4 regions of the Cytobacillus oceanisediminis genome follow, and region 2 is predicted to be linked to each of the others. Evidence: riboswitches for the same ligand, from Rfam matches in the RefSeq annotation. Region 2 holds a riboswitch; each other region holds the start of a gene.
What was found. Region 2 has a riboswitch for S-adenosylmethionine ahead of IRB79_RS24895 (methionine ABC transporter ATP-binding protein). Riboswitches for the same ligand answer to the same signal wherever they lie in the genome.
Positions count from the first base shown of each region.

Region 1 (5,616 bases), 2.2 Mb from region 2:
CAGACACAGCTGTTTTAATTTTTGGCAGACCCTTTTCGACTGTTTCAGGTGGATTGGTTAACTCCGCCTCTTTCTTTTCATTTGGCACTTTTTCATAGGCAGCCTTCATTTTTTCCAGTACTTCATGATGAATGCCTTCTGCTTCCTCTTTGGAAATGATCTTTTCATTTAGAAGCTTATCAGCATACAGCGCTTTCACGGTTGGTCGCTTGCGAATAATGTTATACATAAGAGGATTAGTCGTCATAGGCTCGTCCATCTCGTTGTGCCCAAATCTGCGGTATCCGATTAAGTCGATAAGGAAATCTTTTTGGAATTTAGCACGATATTCACAAGCAATTCTTGCCGCTGCGACTACTGCTTCAGGTTCATCTGCATTCACATGAAGAATTGGCATTTCATACCCTTTGGCAAGATCACTTGCATATCTGGTAGAACGTGAATCATGTGATTCTGTTGTGAAACCAATTGTGTTATTGGCAATGATATGGATTGAACCGCCCGTATTATAGCCAGTCAGCTGCCCTAGGTTCAGTGTTTCTGCTACAATTCCCTGTCCTGGGAATGCTGCGTCTCCATGAATGATAATGGCTAAAGCAGCTTTTGGATCTACTTCAGGATAACCGGCCTTTGTTCTATTATCCTGTGAAGCTCTGGTGTAGCCCTCAACCAGTGAACCTACAAATTCAAGATGGCTCGGATTGTTTGCTAATGTCAGTCTGGCTATGGTCGTATTCTCATCTTTGATCTGTTTATCAAGACCAAGGTGATATTTAACGTCGCCTGTCCAGCCATAATTAATTCCGATAGATCCTTCGGAAGGAACCAATTCTTTATTTGGCGCATGCTGGAATTCCGCGAAGATCATTTCATACGGCTTTCCAAGCACATGTGCAAGAACATTTAACCTTCCGCGGTGGGCCATGCCGATATTAATCGTTTTGGCTCCATCAGAAACGGATTCAGAAACAATTTCATCCAGTAAAGGAACCATTGTATCAAGACCCTCAATTGAGAATCTTTTCTGTCCAACGAATGTTTTATGAAGGAACTTTTCAAATTCCTCAACTTCAGTCAGTCTTCTTAAAACTTTCAGTTTTTCCGCCTTCTGCATTGACAGTTTGTGGCTGTTGGCCCCTATTTTACGGCGAAGCCAGTCTTTTTCGTTTTCATCAAATATATGCTGGAATTCAAACGCAATTGGTCCCATATAAGCGCTTTTCAGGAATTCAATTGCTTCAAGTCCGTTGCGTAATGGATATGTGGCGTCTTTAGTAATGACCCCAGCAGGAATCTCTTTTAAATCATTTTCAGTTAAGCCATATTTGCTCAGTTCGAATAATGCACTTTCAGATTTATTGTTACCCAGCGGATAAATATCTGCAGCCAAGTGGCCATATGTGCGGATATTATCAGCAAGGCGAATTGCAGCAAGTGTTTTTTCAAGCTGTCCGGCATTCATTGGCTGATTTGCTGATGAAGCCATTTGCGGAGTTCCTTCACTCGCTAGAGGGGAACCATTTCTTTCAAAGTAGTCTTTCATTTCAGGATCGATAGAAGATGGATCCTCTAAGTATCTTTCATATAGTTCAATAACGTAGCCAAGGTTGGGGCCATGAAATCCTTGTTCAAAAGGTCCCTCACCATTCGATGGCTTTTTCATGGAAAATTACCTCCATAACTGTTTTTAAGTAAATAATTCAAATTCATTTTTCTCCCCTGAAAATACAATACCCATCTATAAGTTGCATTAACGTTTTATTTTTACGAATAATAATATTTTTCAGAGGATAAAACGTTTCCACAGTTATTCTAACACGGAAAATCTAGTTGTACAAAGATAAAAACATGAATATAGTGGAAAACTATTAAAAATTTTTTTAGTAATTACTTATTCTAATAAAATGTTTTGTTAAATGTTAAACAATTATAAATAAGAAATAACTGGGTGGTTTTTATAAGAGGCAAAAATAAAAAGCCGAAGTGCTGTTCGGCTTTAAAAAGTCTCAACTAAGTTAATATAGATTTGTTTGACTGCATTCGAATTTTTTCTGTTTTCTTTTAGGGAAGATTCAATTGCTTCTCTCGTTTCCACAGGAAAATCAAAATGGCCGCAAGTTGTACATTTTTCGAACATGGAACCAGAAACATTTACTTCAATGCCATCCATGGTCTGGAATACAGCTGGTCCTTCGGATTCCGCAAACCGGTGGCGGCAGTGGCTATGTTCTCGCATATTAGCTTCCCTCCAAGAGAAATTTCATTTGCCTTTATTATAAAACAAATATTCTGAACTTTAAAGCGATCCACTTCTAACATTTTATGCCAAGATTTTTCCAAAGAATAATTTGTGTAATTTTAAGGCACATTAAAATTATTCAAATTCAGGAGGTTTTTCCATGAATATTGGCAGAGCAAAAGAGATTGCTGAGTCTGCTGAAATGTACAGTGTTACTTTCAATGGCATCCCGATCATCATTCAGCATGTAGATGAGCAGACTAAGACAGCACGTATATACACAAAAGCAGATTCTGAAAAAGAAATGGATGTGCCGGTTAACGATTTGATTGAAGAATGAATACTTTAAAGAAACTTTCCAGAATGTGATGGAAAGTTTTTTTTTTCAAAATCCTCCTCATTCCCCCTTAAAAACGGACGCTTAGGGCAAAAGGACTCAAGACATCTGAGTGGATATTTTTTATAACATAAAATATTCAAAAAAGTGTTGACGATTAGCGGTTTACTGTAGTAAAGTTTAGAGAAAATTTAATATTTGATTTCTTATCCAGAGAGGTCGAGGGTAAGGCCCGACGACGCCTCAGCAACCAGCAATCATTTTTTTTGATTGAAAAGGTGCTAATTCCTGCAAGTTTCTTAAAAACTTGAAAGATAAGAAGAATGGCTGATCACATTAAAAAGTCTTCTTCTTATAGAAGGCTTTTTTTATTTTTTCTAAGGAGTGGTTACAAGCATGTATAAAATTGACACCAGATTAGCGCAAATCGGAAACAGGAGTGAGTCAGCAACAGGTGCAGTCAATCCGCCTGTATATTTTTCCACGGCATATCGCCATGAAGGCATTGGCCAGTCAACTGGCTTTGACTATAGCAGAACAGGCAATCCCACCCGCCAGCTGCTTGAAAAGGCAATCGCCGATCTGGAAGAAGGCGATCAAGGCTATGCCTGCAGTTCTGGAATGGCTGCAATTCTTACTATACTGTCTCTTTTTAAATCCGGAGATGAATGGATTGTATCCAAGGATTTATATGGCGGTACATATCGTCTGCTAGAACAGGGCTTCAAGAAGTGGGGACTTCAGAGCAAATATGTAAATACCAGCAATCCCGAAGATGTTGAAAATTTAATCACGGAAAAGACCAAGGCAATATTTCTGGAGACTCCAACTAATCCTCTGATGGAACAGACTGACATTCAATTGATAGCAGACATTGCCCAAAAGCATAATATCCTCCTTATCGTTGATAACACGTTTTATACCCCTCTCCTTCAGCAGCCGTTAAAGCTTGGAGCTGATATTGTCATCCATAGTGCAACAAAGTATCTTGGCGGGCATAATGATGTCCTTGCAGGATTAATTGTTGCAAAGGGCAAAGAGTTATGTGAGGCACTGGCTATGAACCACAATGCCGCAGGGGCTGTCCTTAGCCCTTTTGATTCATGGCTGTTGATCAGAGGCATGAAGACACTCTCTCTCCGCATGGAACGGCATGGAGAAAATGCGAAGGAATTAGCAGAATTTTTATCGGGCCACGATGCAGTAACCGATGTCCTTTATCCTGGCAAGGGAGGCATGATATCTTTCCGAATCAAGGATGAATCCTGGGTGAATCCATTTCTGCAGAGCCTCTCCCTTATCTCCTTTGCTGAAAGCCTTGGCGGAGTCGAGAGTTTCATAACTTATCCAGCAACACAGACACATGCGGACATCCCTGAAGAAATCCGCATTGAAACCGGTGTCTGTAATAGGCTTCTGCGTTTCTCGGTTGGAATCGAAAATGCAGAAGATTTGAAGGCGGATCTTGAACATGCTTTTGCAAAGGTTGTTAAGGAGGCAGTACGATGAGCTCGAACTACACATTCCAAACGAAATTGCTTCACAATAATCAAAAATTCGACCCGGAAACAGGAGCTGTCAGTGTACCGATCCAGCATGCCTCCACTTTCCATCAAAAAGATATTGATGCGTTCGGAAAATATGATTACAGCCGCAGCCTGAATCCAACAAGGGAAGCACTTGAAGAGGTCATCGCGGAGCTTGAAGAAGGTATTAGAGGGTTTGCCTTTTCTTCTGGAATGGCTGCCATTTCTACAGCATTCCTCCTCTTATCACAGGGAGATCATGTTGTCATTACAGAAGACGTATATGGCGGAACCTATCGCATGACAACAGAAGTCCTGTCCCGTTTTGGCATTGAGCACACATTTGTTGATATGACAAATCTTGAAGAAGTAAAAGAAGCAATTCGTCCCAACACAAAGGTTTTCTATGTAGAGACTCCTTCCAACCCGCTGCTGAAAGTGACAGATATAAAGGCCATTAGTTCACTTGCAAGACAGCATGGAGCCCTGACATTTGTGGATAATACATTCCTGACCCCTGCCCTTCAAAAACCTCTCACTTTAGGTGCAGATATAGTGCTGCATAGCGCAACCAAATTTTTATCCGGACACAGCGACGTCGTTGCTGGCCTGGCGGTTGTGAAAGATCCGGAATTAGGCGCAAGACTTGCTTTTCTCCAAAATTCCTTTGGAGCTGTTCTGGGTGTTCAGGATGCCTGGCTTGTGCTGAGAGGCATTAAAACGCTGCAGGTAAGGCTTGATCAGTCTGTGAAATCAGCTGAGAAAATTGCTGGTTTCCTTAATGATCACCCATCTGTTAAGAAGGTGCATTATCCAGGTTTTGCAGATCATCCAGGATATGAAATCCAGAAAAAACAGGCTGTGAACGCAGGTGCCGTCCTATCTTTTGAGCTTGAAGATGAGCTATCGATGAGAACATTTGTTGAGAATGCCAAAATACCTGTTTTTGCAGTAAGTCTGGGAGCTGTTGAATCTATTCTCTCCTACCCTGCAAAAATGTCACATGCAGCCATGCCTGCATCCGAACGGGAGCAGCGCGGAATAACGGACAGTCTTCTTCGTCTATCTGTTGGCCTGGAGAGCACAGATGATATTATAGAAGATTTCAAAGCAGCTTTATCTGCTGCCGGACAAACAAAACATTCGATTTTACAGCGGGGGTGATACTTTGAGTTTCCTAAATAAATTAAAGAATGAAATAATCATAGCAGATGGCGCGATGGGAACTCTTTTGTACTCCTATGGTACCGACAGCTGTTTTGAGGAATTAAATCTATCACAATCTGAGCAGATCCAGCACATCCATGAAGCATACATAGGCGCTGGGGCTGAATTGATCCAAACCAATACGTATGCGGCGAATTATCTGAAGCTGCAGCGATATGGACTGGAGGACTCCGTTAAGGAGATTAACAGTGCTGCAGCTAGGATAGCCAAAAAAGCTGCCAAGGGCCGCGCATATGTTGCTGGTACAATCGGCGGGATCAGAGGTTTCAAGCCCAACATGATTACAC
Region 1 covers NZ_CP065511.1:2,719,708-2,725,323, forward strand. The annotation lists gene sucA (2-oxoglutarate dehydrogenase E1 component) at 1-1,663, opposite strand, end outside; gene IRB79_RS13775 (hypothetical protein) at 1,997-2,236, opposite strand; gene IRB79_RS13780 (H-type small acid-soluble spore protein) at 2,400-2,579, shown strand; SAM riboswitch class I at 2,780-2,897, shown strand; gene IRB79_RS13785 (methionine biosynthesis PLP-dependent protein) at 2,973-4,085, shown strand; gene metC (cystathionine beta-lyase) at 4,082-5,266, shown strand; gene IRB79_RS13795 (bifunctional homocysteine S-methyltransferase/methylenetetrahydrofolate reductase) at 5,271-5,616, shown strand, end outside.
Region 1: another riboswitch for S-adenosylmethionine. It lies ahead of IRB79_RS13785 (methionine biosynthesis PLP-dependent protein); the one in region 2 lies ahead of IRB79_RS24895 (methionine ABC transporter ATP-binding protein).

Region 2 (5,616 bases):
TTATATGCCGCAATTGGCTGAACAATGGGGAGTAGAAAGCGTACCTTGTCTCCTCATCTTTAAGGAAGGAAATTTACAAGAAAAATTATATGCATTCCGGTCAGTTCCCTATTTGTTGGATAGAATCAGAAGCATCTATTGAGAAAAACCAGGAGCAAAGCTGCCTGGTTTTTTGCATGTTTAAAAACATTGAAATCCGCCTTTTCAATATTCAAAATATATTTACAAACCCCCTCCGAAAGAGTATGATACTTAGGGAATCGAAATAATCACACAGTGCAGGAAGGGATCCGGATGGCATTTTACAAGGAGTGGACTGGCCAATTTAAAGGCTATAACCACAATATAAAATTGGCCTTTATGGCGAATATCCTTACACAAATAGGTTTTGGGATATTCATGGTAATCTATAATTTCTACATAAGGGAGCTCGGCTACACCGAAAGTGTTAATGGGCAAATCATATCCATGACTGCTCTCGCCACAGCACTGATTCTTGTGCCGGCAGGGATCGCCAGCGACCGATTTGGCAGAAAAAGAGCGATGCTGTTTGGGGCTGTTGCTACGGGTGTCGTTATGCTTTTCAGAAGTATGGTTGAATTGCAGGAACTCCTGATTTTATTTGCTTTTCTTACAGGGCTGACAACAGCATTTCTGCAAGTATCCGGCATACCATGGCTGGCTGAGAATTCAAAGGCTGACCAAAGGGTTCATTTATTCAGCATCCATTTTGCCATTATGACGGGTGCAAATGTAATCGGTAACTTAAGCGGAGGCATCTTAACGGATGTATTTTCTTTATTTGTGGATCAGCTCACCAGCATCCGCATTACCCTTCTGATTGCAAGTGTTTTCTTCATAGCAGGCCTTGTCCCTATCTTGCGTTTCGCAGAAGCTCCCAAAGATAGAAACGATGTAAGAGGCTTAAAGGATTTTTCGCTCAAAAACCTTTCCGCTAAAAATGAAGGCGTCAAAATTATCGCCATGTTTGCTTTTGCGCAGCTGCTAATAGGAATTGGAGCAGGACTGGTTATCCCTTATCTGAATTTATACTTCGCAGACCGTTTTGAAGCTTCCAATTCAGCCATTGGCATTATTATTTCATTAGGGCAGGCTGCCACTGCTTTTGCTATGATTATCGGCCCGGTTGTGGTAAGGAAGGTGGGAGAAGTCAAAGCAGTTGTAATCCTGCAGCTCATGTCACTTCCTTTTCTGCTTTTAACTGCTTATACAGAGAATCTTTGGCTTGCTGCGATCGGCTTTTTGTTCCGGCAGGCATTAATGAATGCTGGAAATCCTATACAAATGTCGCTAATGATGTCTAAGGTAAATGATTCGATGAAAGGACTGGCAAACTCCGTCAATCAGATGGTTTTCAATCTGGGATGGGCTGTAATGGGGCCTGTTTCAACAGGAATCGTCATGAGATATGGAGATTATTGGGGATATGCACTCGTATTCACGATTACTGCTTCTTTATATTTGATCGGCTCTCTCTATTTTTTCTTTGTTTTCAGAAGCTATAATAAGACAAAAGCTGAAGCGCCTTCTGTAAAAATAGTATAATCTGACATATTTCTCGGGAAATGAAAGACAATGCCTAATAAACAGGCATTGTCTTTCTGTATTTGTCGAATGAAAAATAAAGGATTGAAGATCTTCCTTACTGAATATTAAAGATGATAGACCCATTAAAAGAGGTGAGGCTGTGAAGGATTTACCTGATGTATTTATCCGGGAATTAAAGGCTAAAGGGCATCTTGGATACTTTTTAAGAAAATCAAATTTCTCTTTGCTTATTAAGGCGGGAAATATAAGCATTCCTCTGATGGTTTCGAATGGGGAAATCCGGAAGGTAAGTCACACCAGCCATTTTGATGTGGAGATCTTGGGCTCTGATGAAGCTGTGCTGTCACTGATTTCAGGAGAGTTAAAGTTAAGAGATGCACTTTCCCAAAATAAAATAATGATGGATACCACCTTTAGAAAAAAATTGCTCCTCGAGTCTTTTTTCTGTTTAGGGAAAATTTCATATCACAATACTTGACCGTTTTTTTAATAGTATGATAATATCGTTTTAATATTAATTAACTGAATATTCTTATCAAGAGAGGCGGAGGGACTGGCCCAGCGAAGCCCGGCAACCGGTAAAGTACACGGTGCTAAATCCAGCAGAGCGGGATGCTCTGGTAGATAAGAAGAGACGATACAGCCCTCTTCTTATGAAGAGGGTTTTTTCAGCTCTTCGATAAGAAATACTAAAATTTTTATAGAGGAGAGAAAGCAATGACTGACAAACAAAAAAATTACCGTTTTGAAACAATTGGAGTGCATGGGGGACTGAAGCCTGACCCTGTAACTGGTGCAAGGGCGTTACCGATTTACCAGAATAATGCTTACCAGTTCAAGAATACAGATCACGCTGCAGATCTCTTTGCTCTTAAAGAGCCAGGATATATTTATAGCAGGATACATAACCCGACTGTAAGTGTATTTGAGGAAAGAGTGGCCTTGCTCGAAGGAGGAGTTGGTGCATTGGCTCTTGCAAGCGGACAGTCTGCCATTACTCTTGCCATATTAAACATAGCTGAAGCAGGCGATGAAATTGTTGCTGCGTCCAATTTATATGGCGGTACTTATAATTTGTTTGCAGTCACACTTCCCAAGTATGGAATTAAAGTGAAACTGGTCGATCCAAAAGATCCGGAAAATTTCCGTAACGCGATTTCAGATAAAACAAAGGCCATCTTTGCGGAAACGATTGGAAACCCGAGCTTAAAAATTCTGGATATTGAAAAGGTCGCAGCAATTGCACATGAGAATGGTGTGCCGCTTATTGTCGATAACACCTTTGCTACACCTTATCTTTGCAGGCCTATCGAACATGGTGCTGACATTGTTATACACTCTGCGACTAAATGGCTGCTCGGCAATGGAACAACAATGGGAGGAATTATTGTAGACGGCGGAAAATTTGACTGGAATTCCCCTAAGTTCCCGGGCTTTACAAAGCCGGATCCGAGCTACCATGATATTGTCTATAGCGAAGCAATTGGCGAGGCGGCTTATATTATCAAAGCACGCGTTCAGCTGTTAAGAGACTTAGGGCCTGCGATGAGTGCGCAAAGTGCATTTCAGTTTACATTGGGGCTTGAGACTTTGCATGTGAGAATGAAGGAACACATTGCCAATACAAAAAAAGTAGTGGAATACCTTGAGGCGCATCCAGCCGTTAATTGGGTGCTTTATCCAGGTCATGAAAGCCATCCGGACAAAGAATTGGCAAATAAATATTTGCCTAAAGGAGCAGGCGCTGTGGCTGTGTTTGGAATATCTGGCGGAAGAGAGGCTGGAGCCAAGCTAATCAATAACCTGCAGCTATGGGCACACGTGGCTAATGTAGGGGATGCAAAGAGCCTGATTATCCACCCTGCAAGCACCACTCACCAGCAGCTGGATGAAGAAGGTTTAAAAGCTGCAGGAGTGCCGGAAGATCTAATTCGGATTTCTATCGGAATCGAGAATGCGGAAGATTTGATTGAGGATCTGGAACAGGCAATAGAAGCAGCTGCAGGCATCACATCGCTTGCTGCAAAAGCATAAAGGAAAATTTACCATTCATTTTTTTCCGAAAGTTTAAAATTTCTTCGTTGACACCTTTTTGATGGCTATGATACGATAGCAAACGTAATTAAAAACTGCTAAATTTATTTAAAGCAATAATTGAATATAGAACGTTACGCTCTTATCAAGAGAGGTGGAGGGAAGTGCCCTATGAAGCCCGGCAACCGTCAATTAGTTGAAATGGTGCCAATTCACTCAAAGCATAGCTTTGACAGATGAGAGAAAGGACTTAATTTTTTAATGCCTTTCTGCTCATGTGCAGAAAGGCATTTTTGCTTTTAGCGCATGAAAGCTTATAAGGAGTAAAAAATAGGGGAATATGAGCAGTCTATTAATTATAATCTGTATCTTTCGATTAAAGAGGTGACATTTCACGTTGATTTCTATAAAAGATGTACAGAAGGTTTTCTCTTCAAAAAATGGCCAGGTAAAAGCAGTTGATGATGTAAACCTGGAGGTGAAAGAGGGAGAAATTTTCGGAGTTATCGGATATAGCGGTGCAGGTAAAAGTACCTTGATCCGCATGCTGAATGGGTTAGAGCTTCCTACCCAGGGCAGTGTAACAGTTGCAGGAAATGAAGTTTCAAAGATAAAGGGAAGCAAGCTAAGAAAAGCGCGTCAGGAAATAAGCATGATTTTCCAGCATTTCAACCTATTATGGTCGAGAACAGTAAGGGAGAATATCGCATTTCCGCTTGAAATCGCTGGTGTTTCACGGCAGGAAAGGCTGAAAAGGGTAGACGAACTCATTAAACTCGTTGGTCTTGAAGGAAGAGAAGATGCCTATCCTTCCCAGCTTAGCGGCGGTCAAAAGCAAAGAGTTGGAATTGCTAGAGCCCTTGCCAACAATCCGAAAGTACTGCTTTGTGATGAGGCGACATCTGCACTTGATCCGCAGACTACAGATTCCATTTTGGAGCTGCTTGTTGACATCAATGAGCGTCTGGGCTTAACAATTGTCCTAATTACTCATGAAATGCACGTTATCCGAAAAATCTGCCATCGGGTTGCTGTTATGGAAGGCGGCCGAATTGTTGAAATCGGTCCAGTATTGGATGTATTTAGAAACCCAAAAGCTTCAATTACAAAGCGTTTTGTACATCAGGTGACAGAGCCTGAAGAAACTAAGGAAACGATTGATCACCTGGTCGATTTGTATCCAAAAGGAAAAGTAGTGCAATTAGGGTTTGTCGGCGAATCAGCTGAACAGCCATTGATTACAAACCTGATCCGTAATTTCCAGGTAACCGTGAATATCCTTCAAGGGAAGATTTCCCAGACACAGAATGGTTCTTACGGTACTTTATTCATCCATGTTGATGGAGAAGCAGAGGAAGTTGCAAAAGCCATCGAATTTATTCATTCTCAGCAGGTGGGCGTGGAGGTGATTTCCAATGCTTAACGAATGGTTTCCAAATGTGAAGTGGGATTCCATGTGGGAAGCTACAATGGAAACCCTATATATGACAGCTATTTCTGTTCTCGCAACTTTTATTTTAGGTGCAATTCTGGGACTGCTGCTCTTCCTGACTTCCAAGGGTAACATTTGGGAAAACGCAGCAATTAATAAAATCATTTCCGCTTTCGTCAATATATTCCGCTCAATTCCGTTTATTATTTTGATCGTGTTATTGATTCCATTTACCAAGTTTCTTCTTGGAACAATGATCGGGGAAGATGCAGCACTGCCTGCATTAATTATTGGTGCTGCCCCGTTTTATGCCCGTATGGTTGAAATCGGCTTGAGGGAAATAGATAAGGGTGTAATTGAAGCGGCCAAGTCTATGGGCGCAAAAACAAGCACGATTATCTGGAAGGTTCTGCTTCCGGAATCAATGCCCGCCCTTGTTTCAGGAATTACCGTTACAGCCATCGCGCTGGTTGGCTACACAGCCATGGCCGGTGTTATCGGTGCTGGCGGACTTGGAAACCTTGCTTACCTGGAAGGATTCCAGAGGAGCCGCAGTGATGTGACGCTTATGGCGACTGTCA
Region 2 covers NZ_CP065511.1:4,929,982-4,935,597, reverse strand. The annotation lists gene IRB79_RS24915 (thioredoxin family protein) at 1-142, shown strand, start outside; gene IRB79_RS24910 (MFS transporter) at 295-1,566, shown strand; gene IRB79_RS24905 (hypothetical protein) at 1,709-2,047, shown strand; SAM riboswitch class I at 2,099-2,200, shown strand; gene IRB79_RS24900 (O-acetylhomoserine aminocarboxypropyltransferase/cysteine synthase family protein) at 2,287-3,603, shown strand; SAM riboswitch class I at 3,743-3,846, shown strand; gene IRB79_RS24895 (methionine ABC transporter ATP-binding protein) at 4,001-5,026, shown strand; gene IRB79_RS24890 (methionine ABC transporter permease) at 5,019-5,616, shown strand, end outside.

Region 3 (5,616 bases), 120 kb from region 2:
CATAGTCCTCGGACAATTTGATCAGCCCGGCTTCCTCCAGTAAAAGAAGGGCTCTTCCGCCATTTGAAGCATCATTTGGAATGGCAATTTTGCCGCCTTCCGGAATGTCTTCTACAGATTTTACTTTTTCAGAATAAAGACCCATTGGTGCTAATACAGTTGTCGCTATTGGGGTAAGATCCATATTATGCTCTTTAATAAAAGTGTCAAAATAAGCGACTGTTTGGAATGCATTCACATCAAGATCGCCTTCTGCAAGGGCAACGTTTGGCTGCACATAGTCAGAGAATGTCACAACTTCAATTTCAATGCCTTCCTTTTCAGCCTTTTCTGCAATAAAGTCCCAGATGCGTGTATCAGAACCGCTGACACCTAATTTAATTTTCTTTGTTTCTTCTCCGCCAGTCGTGCTTGAGCATGCTGCAGTGAACACAGCCAATGCTAAAATAATAAATGTTAAAAATAGTTTTTTCATGATGTATTTCCTCCTCATTTATCTTCTTCTGATTTTTTTGGATAAAATATTCCCGAATGACTGCAGGCCCTGAACCATGACAACTAAGATCGCAACGGTAATCAGCATGACTGTTGTATCGAATCGCTGGTAGCCGTAGGTAATGGCGAGGTCACCAAGCCCGCCGCCTCCGACTGCCCCGGCCATGGCTGATGCTCCGACCAATCCGATTGTCGCAATTGTAAAGCCTAATACCAGCGAACTGAGTGCTTCCGGAATCAAGAATTTAATAATTATCTGGCCCGGTGTTGCACCCATTGCTTCTGCAGCTTCTATGACTCCCGGATCTACCTCAAGCAATGAGTTTTCTATTAATCTTGCAATATAGGGCCCGGCATAAAATACCAGCGGCACTACGGCTGCAGCCGTACCAATCGATGTTCCGACAATAAGCCTGGTAATTGGGATAATGGCTACCATTAAAATGATGAAGGGAACAGATCTGAAAATATTAATAATGCTGTTTATGATGTTAAAAACAACGAGGTTTTCCAGCAGATGCCCTTTCCTTGTCACGACAAGCAATATGCCAAGCGGCAGTCCGATAACAGCTGAAAACAGCAATGAGAATGCCACCATTTGGACCGTTTCGATTAAGGCTTCTATGATTTTTTCCTGATTAACTAGCACGTGATGTCACTTCCTTTATTGAAACTTTTTCCTGGCTGATGTACTGAATAGCACGTCTGATTTCACTGTCCGGACCCTGGAATTCAACAATCAGGTTGCCAAAAGGTGTTCCCTGAAGTTCAGTAATATTTCCAAACAGGACGTTGAAGTCGATATTAAACTTTTTGGCAACCTGCGAGAGCAGCGGCTGTCCGGCAGAACTTCCAACAAAGTTGATTCTAAATACCTTTTGAAGCCCTTGCTGTCTTTCGATCACTTCTTTAATGGAGTCAGGTATTTGATCATTCATGACAGTGCTGACAAAGTTTTTCGCTGTTTGTGTATTTGGTGAGGAAAAGACATTAAAGACGGTTCCTTCTTCGATAATTTTTCCTGCCTCTATGACAGCGACACGATCACAGATCTCTCTGATTACAGACATTTCATGTGTAATGATCAGAATAGTAATGTTGTATTCTTTATTTATTTTTTTCAGCAGTTGCAGGATAGAGCTGGTTGTCTGCGGATCCAGAGCTGAAGTCGCTTCATCACATAATAGAATGGAAGGCTGGGTCGCCAGCGCCCTGGCAATTCCGATCCGCTGCTTTTGACCGCCTGACAGCTGATCGGGATAGCTGTTCGCCTTGTCTGCAAGCCCCACGAATTCTAATAGTTCTTGGACACGCTTTTTTATTTCATCCTTAGGGACCTTAGCCAGTGTGAGCGGCATCGCCACATTGGCAAACACTGTTTTCGAGTTTAAAAGGTTAAAATGCTGAAAGACCATCCCGATGTTTCTTTTCACTTCGCGAATTTCTCTTACAGATAAAGCCGTCAGATCATGTCCGCTGACAATGACCTTTCCTGAAGTCGGCTTCTCCAGCCAATTGACACAACGGATCAAAGAACTCTTTCCCGCACCGCTGAAGCCGATCACACCGAAAATCTCACCCTTATTAATCTTTAAGTCTATTCCATTTAAAGCAGCTACCTGCTGTCCTCCGCTTTCATAGACTTTCTTTAAATTCTGAAACTCTATCATTCAGCATCTCTCCTTTTCTAAAGTTATATCTTATTATTCCTATGCAAAAACTAAGAATTATATCCTGAAATTTACCCCTTCCATCAGAAGAGGTTTTTTGAAGTCCTCTCCTTATCTTTCAGGCTTTCGCCTGCTGGATTTGGCACAGTGCAGTCTGCCTGCTGCCGAAGCTTCATTGGGCCAGGTCCCTCTGCTTCTCTCGATAAGAATTATTCATATGTTTATGAATAGAATCCCGCTGTATTTTCCGGGTAAAACAAAAACCCTCTTCTAAAGAAAGAAGAGGGCAGCATTTATCAATGGTCCTCTCCTTATCTTTCAAGCAATGCTTGCTGGATTTGGCACGGTACACGCTGTCCGCTGCCGAGGTGTCATAGGGCCAGTCCCTCAACCTCTCTTGATAAGAAGATTTTTATTATTCGGTTGTTAATATGCTTATTACTTTACCACCATAAAGAAAAGGATGTCAATCATTATTTTTCAAATATTTTCACTTGGCCCATTTTCATAAATTTCTGTTACTTTAATAGAGCTATCTTTACGGTGAATAATCATCACACCTGCCAGAGCGATCATACCACCCGCAATGGATAACATAGCCGGCACCTCTCCCAGCCAAATCCACGCAATAACAAACGCTATTGCTGGTGTCAGGTAAAGAGAGCTTGTCGCTTCAGAAGCCCCTCCTACGGACGCAAGAAAAGCGAGGGCAATATATGGAATTACCGTTGGAAAAATCCCCAAATAGAGGACACTTAAAGTGGATTCGGCCGACGCATGAAAAATCTCATTACCAAGCCCAGGAAGATAAATCAGCATAAAACTAGTCCCTGCCCATACCGTATATGATGTAAATGACAAAAATCCGTATTTATTTAAATATTTAGTCTGAAACACGAAATAGATGCTTTCTGAAATGGAAGCAAGCAGGACGAATAAAATACCGGTTTGAATTTCAAGCCCGCCTCCTATACCAAGCGAAATAAGTGCGGCACCCGCAAAACTGACTGCGGAACCAGTCCACCTTACCCTTCCAAACCTTTCCCTTAAAAATAGAGCAGCCAAAGCAGCCGAAAAGATCGGAGTCATTGATACAATCAAGCTTGCCGGCCCGGCGCTTACTGTTTTTTCCCCAATGTTGAGTGCTGTATGATAAACCGTAAAACCAAGGAATCCAAGTATAAAAATAGCAGGAAGATCTTTTATATCCGGAAGACGCATCCTTGTCAGCAGTGCTAAGACACCAAGTGCAGCGGAACCTACTAAAAGTCTAAAAAGGGCAAGGTGCTCAGGGGAGTACGATTCAAGTCCAGCCCGAATTCCCGGGAATGCGGATGCCCAGAGAATGATGATAGAACTATGTGCCCCGATAATCATTAGTTTTTTATGAGCCAATTTCATCCCCCTTATCAACATTTCCAGCCATTATCTGTGCTGCTTTTCATGATAGTCAATAACTGATACAATGTCCTCAACCAATTAGGAAAGAATTTTACCAGCCAATTTTCATGAAGGCGGTTATATAGATGGATACAACACAATTGCCAAAATATCAGCAAGTTATTGAGACTATTAAAGAAAAGATTTCCAAAGGTGAATGGCCAATCGGAAGTAAAATTCCAAGCCAGCGGAAACTGGCTGAGGAGTTTGGAGTAAACCGAAGCACAATTATCACTGCTCTGGAAGAACTTGCTGCAGATGGACTAATAGAAGGGAAAACGGGGGTTGGCACTAAGGTTATTAATAATACATGGACTCTGCTCGCTTCAAGGCAGTCTGCCAACTGGAGTGAATATATCGATACAGGGATACACAGAGCCAGCGAAAAGATCGTTCAGGAAATTAATGACTTAGAAATGGATCCCACTTTTATACAGCTCAGCAAAGGAGAGCTTTCCCCTGAAATTTTCCCTGTGCAAACGATGAAGAAAGTTCTAAAGGAAGCTGCTGATGAATTGTGTGAACTCGGTTATGAGGAACCAAAGGGGTATTTGCCATTAAGACAGGCAGTCAGTGAGTATTTGGCAGCATACGGAATCTTCGCATCTCCTTCCTCCATACTTATTGTTTCTGGAGGGCTGCAAGCGCTGCAGCTTGTTTCACTCGGACTTGTGCAAAGAGGGGCACCCGTATTTCTGGAAAAGCCCTCTTACTTATATTCTTTACAGCTTTTCCGATCATCAGGCATGAATTTAAAAGGATTGCCAATGGATAAGGAGGGAATTATCACGAAAAGCATCTCTTTGAAGAAATACGAAAAAGGGAAATCCATTTTATACACGATTCCTTCCTATCATAATCCTACTGGAATTTTAATGACAGAAAAAAGACGGAGAGAACTGCTTGATGTATGCAGAACAGAACAGCTGCCAATTGTGGAAGACGATATTTACCGTGAGCTATGGCTTGATGAAGTGCCCCCTCCACCATTAAAAGCAATGGACAAAAACGGCCAGGTCCTTTATATGGGAAGCTTGTCGAAAACATTGAGTCCCGGACTTCGAATAGGCTGGGTAGCAGCACCTGAACCTGTTATCGACCGGCTTGCCGATCTTAAAATGCAGACTGACTATGGTTCAAGTTCACTTTCACAAAGGGTAGCTGAAAAATGGCTGTCCACCGGCCTCTATCAAAAGCATATGGAAAATGTACGTGAGCAGTTGAGAATTCGTCGTAATACTGCCCTAAATGCATTAGATGCTCACTTGTCCGGGATAGCAGAATGGAATTCTCCGGAAGGAGGTTTTTTTATATGGCTGAAAGTACCGTCTAATATTTCAATTCGAATCCTCTATCGGCAGGCTATTTCAAGAAAGCTGCTGATTAATCCCGGCAGCATATACAGTGACGGGCCGAATCATTTTATACGAATTTCATATGCTTATGCCTCTCTGGGGGAACTGCAGGAAGGTATATTCATCCTTGGAGAGGAAATTAGAAAGCTCCAATGAGAATAGTACCTAACAAGGTATCCTTTTCACAGTTGTTGGCATAGAGTGAAATTTATCCTATATGTCAATCTAAACATGTATTGTATAATGATGGAAAAGTGCCATTTTCCAAAAGGAGGGACAGAAAATGATTATGACCGAGAATCCTGCAGATTTATTCGCGGACAAAGTGGAAGCGAGGAATCTGCAGCTGGCCATTCAGCATTCCAGCGATGTGATTGCAAGAGTGACAAAAGAAGGCATTGCTTTATATGTCTCCCCTTCCTGCTTGCCGATGCTGGGATATTCGCAGCAGGACTTTTATCGAAGCAGCCTTTATACATACTGCCATCCAAATGACCGGGACCTTTTAAAAGATGCATTAGCCGAACTCGAACAGCTTCCGCAAAAACGGGAGACCTTTCGCTTCAGGCATAAGGAAGGGCATTATCTGTGGCTTGAAGCCAATTTTTCAGTCATTAATGACGATAAAGAAATGATGTGCATCATCCGGGATATGA
Region 3 covers NZ_CP065511.1:5,046,418-5,052,033, forward strand. The annotation lists gene IRB79_RS25475 (MetQ/NlpA family ABC transporter substrate-binding protein) at 1-475, opposite strand, end outside; gene IRB79_RS25480 (methionine ABC transporter permease) at 494-1,093, opposite strand; gene IRB79_RS25485 (methionine ABC transporter ATP-binding protein) at 1,134-2,165, opposite strand; SAM riboswitch class I at 2,274-2,374, opposite strand; SAM riboswitch class I at 2,474-2,572, opposite strand; gene IRB79_RS25490 (DMT family transporter) at 2,646-3,560, opposite strand; gene IRB79_RS25495 (MocR-like pyridoxine biosynthesis transcription factor PdxR) at 3,692-5,116, shown strand; gene IRB79_RS25500 (PAS domain S-box protein) at 5,244-5,616, shown strand, end outside.
Region 3: another riboswitch for S-adenosylmethionine. It lies ahead of IRB79_RS25485 (methionine ABC transporter ATP-binding protein); the one in region 2 lies ahead of IRB79_RS24895 (methionine ABC transporter ATP-binding protein).

Region 4 (5,616 bases), 200 kb from region 2:
GGCCAACGTTCGCGGAGCAGTGCATCGGAAGAATCCCGTTTTCTGGAAGCATGTAGTTCATAACAGAGAAAATGGACTTTTTCATTTCGCCTGCATATTCAGTACCGCCGATTAAAACAGTGCGGCGCTCGAATGAAATGATGATGAATGTTTCGGACTTTGTGCCGTCAACTGCAGGGTCTGCTTTGAAATTAGGTGCAGAAATGACTGTGAACTCTGATTGATGATCCAATAGCTCGTCTTCTGCCGGACGAATGAATAACTGATGTGCGAAAAGATTGTGCCAGGCATATTCATTAATTACCTGGATTGGCATGCGGTGCTTTTTATCGGCACCTGCGAAGCCTTTGAAAACAAATACTTCTTCTTTTTCTTTTAAGTAGTTGATTACTTTATTATAAAGATTAGAGAATGCTTCTTCAGAAATAGGCTGGTTTACGCTGCCCCAGTCCATTTTATCTTTATTTGATGCTTCTTCAACAATGTATTTATCTTTAGGAGAACGTCCTGTATACTTTCCTGTAGTAGCGCGTACGGCACCAGTAGAGGTAAGGGACCCTTCATTGCGGTTTAATACTTTTTCCACAAGCTGAGGAACAGATAATTGCACTTGAATGTTGCTGCCATTTAGTAATTCGCTCAATTCGTTTGATATGCTTACAGAGTTCATCTGATGAATACCTTCCTTTTTCCCGATTTTTTTATGAAAGTGATTACATCTCGAAATTAGTATAACACATTAAAATGATTAGTCTATACTATTACGAAACTTTTTTATTCATGATATAAAAATGTCATAATTGGACAAGTAATCCACTTAAATCACCTTATAACTTGTATATGTTAATATAGAAGAAAGTGTTAATTTTAACATGGGACTGATCTAAAATGAAGACAATTGCCCTCTATGATGGAACTTGTTCCTTATGCAAGGAAACAAAGAAGATTTTTAAAAAACTCGATTGGCTGAATAAAGTGGAATGGATTTCTCTGCAGGAGTATGAAAAAATCCCGAATTCTCTCTCATTTTCAAGACATGATTTGCGCAGAGAGCTTCATATTATTACTCCATCGGGTGGCGTGAAAAAGGGTTATTCTGCAGTAAGGAGGCTGCTGTTCCTCTTTCCTGCATCCTTTTTAATTAGCCTCCTTTTATATCTCCCATTGACGCCAATACTGGGCGATCCGATCTACAAATGGATTGCTAAAAACAGGCATAAATTTCTAAAGAAAAAATGTGATGACGGAAGCTGTTCGCTGTAAGTATGGAGCATAATTTTCAATGCTGAAATTTTACTCTGAAAAATAATGAAAACTTGTTGACATGATTCGCTAAAATACGGTATGATTCAACCTTGAACGGATACTCTCTTATCCCGAGCTGGTGGAGGGACAGGCCCTATGAAACCCAGCAACCTGCTAAAGGCAATTATCAGCAAAGGTGCTAACCTGACGCAAGGACGTAATTCCTTGAACGATAAGAGTGAAAGGCGCGAATCGATTTGCTTTCAACCTTTTCACTAATGAGAAGGTTTTTTATTTTGCAATGAAATGAACGGCTTTTGGAATGTACTATTTATGTGAGTTTTTAGCAGCTTGCAGAGATGCATAAGAAAAAATGGATGCCTGGCTTTCTGGCCAGCGCTGCCTATTTTTCTAATAAAAACTCCATGTTTATTTCATACTACTAAGGGAATGAGTTCCGTATCAAACAGAGATCCATGAAATGACAGGGAAAAGTATTTCCGCTTCCCCATTTCTTAATTCTCGCTCAATTTTCTATTTATAAGGAGGAAGCCAGATGTCAACAAAGCGTCGTTTGTTTACTTCTGAATCAGTTACTGAAGGTCATCCGGATAAAATCTGTGACCAAATTTCTGATGCAATCTTAGATGCGATTTTAGCTAAAGATGCGAATGCCCGTGTTGCTGCAGAGACTTCTGTAACAACTGGACTTGTATTAGTTGCAGGTGAAATCACAACATCTACATACGTAGATATTCCAAAAATCGTTCGTGAAACGGTAAAAGAAATCGGTTATACCCGTGCTAAATATGGTTTCGATTCCGAAACTTGTGCAGTATTAACTTCCATTGATGAGCAGTCTGCAGATATTGCAATGGGTGTTGACCAGGCCCTTGAAGCACGCGAAGGACAAATGAGCGATCAGGAAATCGAAGCAATTGGTGCAGGAGACCAGGGCTTAATGTTCGGTTTTGCCTGCAACGAAACGAAAGAGCTTATGCCTCTTCCGATTTCTTTAGCACATAAACTTTCCCGCCGCCTGACTGAAGTTCGTAAAGAAGAAATCCTTCCTTACCTTCGTCCAGACGGAAAAACTCAGGTAACGGTTGAGTATGATGAAAATGACAAGCCTGTCCGCATTGACACAATTGTTATTTCTACTCAGCATCACCCTGAGATCAGCCTGGAGCAAATCCAGCGCAACCTGAAGGAACATGTTATTAACCCGGTTGTTCCCAAAGAACTAATCGATGAGAATACTAAGTACTTCATCAACCCAACAGGACGTTTCGTTATCGGAGGACCTCAAGGGGATGCAGGCCTGACTGGACGCAAAATCATTGTTGATACTTACGGCGGATATGCCCGTCATGGCGGAGGCGCGTTCTCCGGTAAGGATCCTACAAAGGTTGACCGCTCTGCTGCTTATGCTGCTCGTTATGTAGCGAAGAACCTTGTAGCAGCCGGCTTAGCTGAAAAAGTTGAAGTTCAGCTTGCTTATGCGATCGGTGTGGCACAGCCTGTATCGATTTCTGTTGATACATTCGGAACAGGCAAAGTGGGCGAAGATGTACTAGTTGATCTAGTAAGAAAGCATTTTGATCTTCGTCCTGCAGGAATTATTAACATGCTTGGCCTTCGCCGCCCAATTTACAAGCAGACAGCTGCTTACGGACATTTCGGACGTACAGATGTTGATCTTCCTTGGGAGCGTACAGATAAGGCAGAAATTCTTCGTTCTGAAGCTGAATAGAAAAGCGGAAGCTCTTTGGCCATCCCCGATACTTTAAGGGGGAGACAATAATATAAAAAGCGGGAGTTGCATTAATCATGTAACTCCCGCTTTCTTTTTTGCGTCATTATACATATAGGATGTTTATTCACTTTTCGGTCTTTATGCTCTTTAGTCGTTTATAATTATATGTTATCGTTTAAACTTCGGATAATGGCTTAATTTTCCGCGCATATTTTTTTTATAATCCACGTGCTAATTATAAATGATTAGTGGTAGTATTATAGGGTATGTTTTCTAAGACAAAGAGCCGTTAAGGCTATATCTAAATATCGAGAAAAGAATGGAGTAGGTGACGTACATAATGTGTGGTTTTATTGGTTGTGTACATGAAAAAGCACAAAATTACCGTGACGCAGATAAAGAACAATTCCAAAATATGAATGATATCATCACCCATCGGGGTCCGGATGATTCAGGATACTATTTTGATGATCATATTCAATTCGGCTTCCGCCGGTTGAGCATTATCGATATTGAAAGCGGACACCAGCCGCTGACTTACGAGAATGAGCGTTATTGGATTATCTTTAATGGTGAAATCTATAACTATGTGGAACTTCGTGAAGAACTTCTCAAAGCAGGCTTAAGCTTTGAAACAAGCTCCGATACAGAAGTCATAATTGCCCTTTACAGCCATATGAAAGAAAAGGCTGTTGAAAAATTGCGCGGTATGTTTGCGTTTGTCATTTGGGATAAACAGGAGCAGTCCCTATATGGAGCCAGAGATCCGTTTGGGATTAAGCCTTTCTTTTATTACGATAAGGGGGACCGCACGTTCTTTGGATCAGAGAAGAAGAGCATTCTATTGGCGCTTCAGAATGATGTATTAAACTATGACTCCCTCCAGCATTATTTGACATATCAGTTTGTGCCTGAGCCAAACACCATGTCAGAGGGAATCCATAAGCTTGAGCCTGGTCATTATTTTACTAAAAAAATCGGAGCTCCGATGGATATTAAGCGTTATTGGAAAGCTGCTTTCCATCCAGTGCAGAAGTCAGAAGCCGATTTTACGAAAGAAATAAGAGATGTTTTATTCGACTCAGTCAAAATGCATATGCGTGCCGATGTTCCGGTAGGTTCATTCCTTTCAGGCGGAATCGATTCTTCCATCATTGCTTCCATTGCGAAAGAATTCCATCCTGCCATTAAAACATTCTCTGTTGGCTTCGAACGCAATGGCTTCAGCGAGGTGGATGTAGCGAAAGAAACAGCAGAAAAGCTGGGTGTCGAAAACATCAGCTACATCATTACTCCTGAGGAATACATGAATGAGATTCCGAGAATCATGTGGCATATGGACGATCCGCTTGCTGATCCAGCTTGTGTGCCCCTTTATTTTGTGGCAAGAGAAGCACGGAAGCATGTAACGGTTGTACTTTCAGGTGAGGGAGCCGATGAGCTATTTGGCGGCTATAATATTTACCGTGAACCACAATCCCTGGAAGTCTTCAATAAAATTCCTGCCATCGGCAAAAAGCTTCTTCGCATGATTGCAAATATGATGCCAGAGGGAATGAAGGGGAAAAGTTTTATCGAACGCGGTGTCACGCCAATGGAAGAGCGCTACATTGGAAACGCAAAAATGTTTACAGAGCAAGAGAAACGCGGCCTGCTTCATGTTTATAAAGACCGCTTAAATTATACGGATATCACTAAACCGCTATATGAAGAAAGCCACGGATATGATCCGGTTGACCGCATGCAGTATATCGACATTCATACTTGGATGCGCGGAGACATTCTATTGAAAGCGGACAAAATGACGATGGCTCATTCTCTCGAGCTTCGTGTTCCGTTCCTTGATAAAGAAGTGTTTGAAGTGGCTTCCAAAATTCCGACCAGCCTGAAAACGGCAAATGGCACTACGAAGTATATTCTTCGCAAAGCTGCTGAAGGAGTCGTTCCAGACCATGTGCTGAACCGTAAGAAGCTTGGATTCCCTGTGCCAATCCGCCACTGGCTGAAAGACGAGATGAATGAGTGGGCTAAAAATATTATCCGTGAAAGCAATGTGGATCACTTAATCAATAAAGATTATGTGTTAGGGCTTCTTGAAGACCATTGCCAGGATAAAGCAGATAACAGCCGCAAAATCTGGACAGTTCTTATGTTCATGGTTTGGCATCAGGTATATGTGGAGAAAAAGTATTCTTTTGAGAAAGAGTATTTGTTAAATAAAGACTTGCAGCCACTTAAAGGCTAAAATAAAAACGTCCATCAGGAGAAAACTGAACTGTACCCCCATTTACGGACAGTTTTAAAAAAGCGCCTATGCGGCTAGTAAGTGACCTCGGTATTGTACCGGGGTCATTTTATTTAAGCCCCATTGATAACGGTGATGATTATAATCTTCGATTACTCGCTCTACTTCCTTCGTTACCTCCTTTAAATTATCCAGTGATTTATACTCTGCCAGATCTTTAAAATGTCCAAAGAAGCTCTCCATTGGTGCGTTATCCCAACAGTTTCCCTTTCGGGACATTGATTGAGTTAAGCCAAGCTCTTTCACTTTGCTTTGGAATAGAGGATGAGTGTAGTGCATACCTTGGTCAGAATGTAATATGGCTTCAGGG
Region 4 covers NZ_CP065511.1:4,727,744-4,733,359, reverse strand. The annotation lists gene pckA (phosphoenolpyruvate carboxykinase (ATP)) at 1-670, opposite strand, end outside; gene IRB79_RS23680 (thiol-disulfide oxidoreductase DCC family protein) at 889-1,263, shown strand; SAM riboswitch class I at 1,369-1,484, shown strand; gene metK (methionine adenosyltransferase) at 1,802-2,998, shown strand; gene asnB (asparagine synthase (glutamine-hydrolyzing)) at 3,342-5,246, shown strand; partial or broken gene IRB79_RS23665 (IS3 family transposase) at 5,313-5,616, opposite strand, start outside.
Region 4: another riboswitch for S-adenosylmethionine. It lies ahead of metK (methionine adenosyltransferase); the one in region 2 lies ahead of IRB79_RS24895 (methionine ABC transporter ATP-binding protein).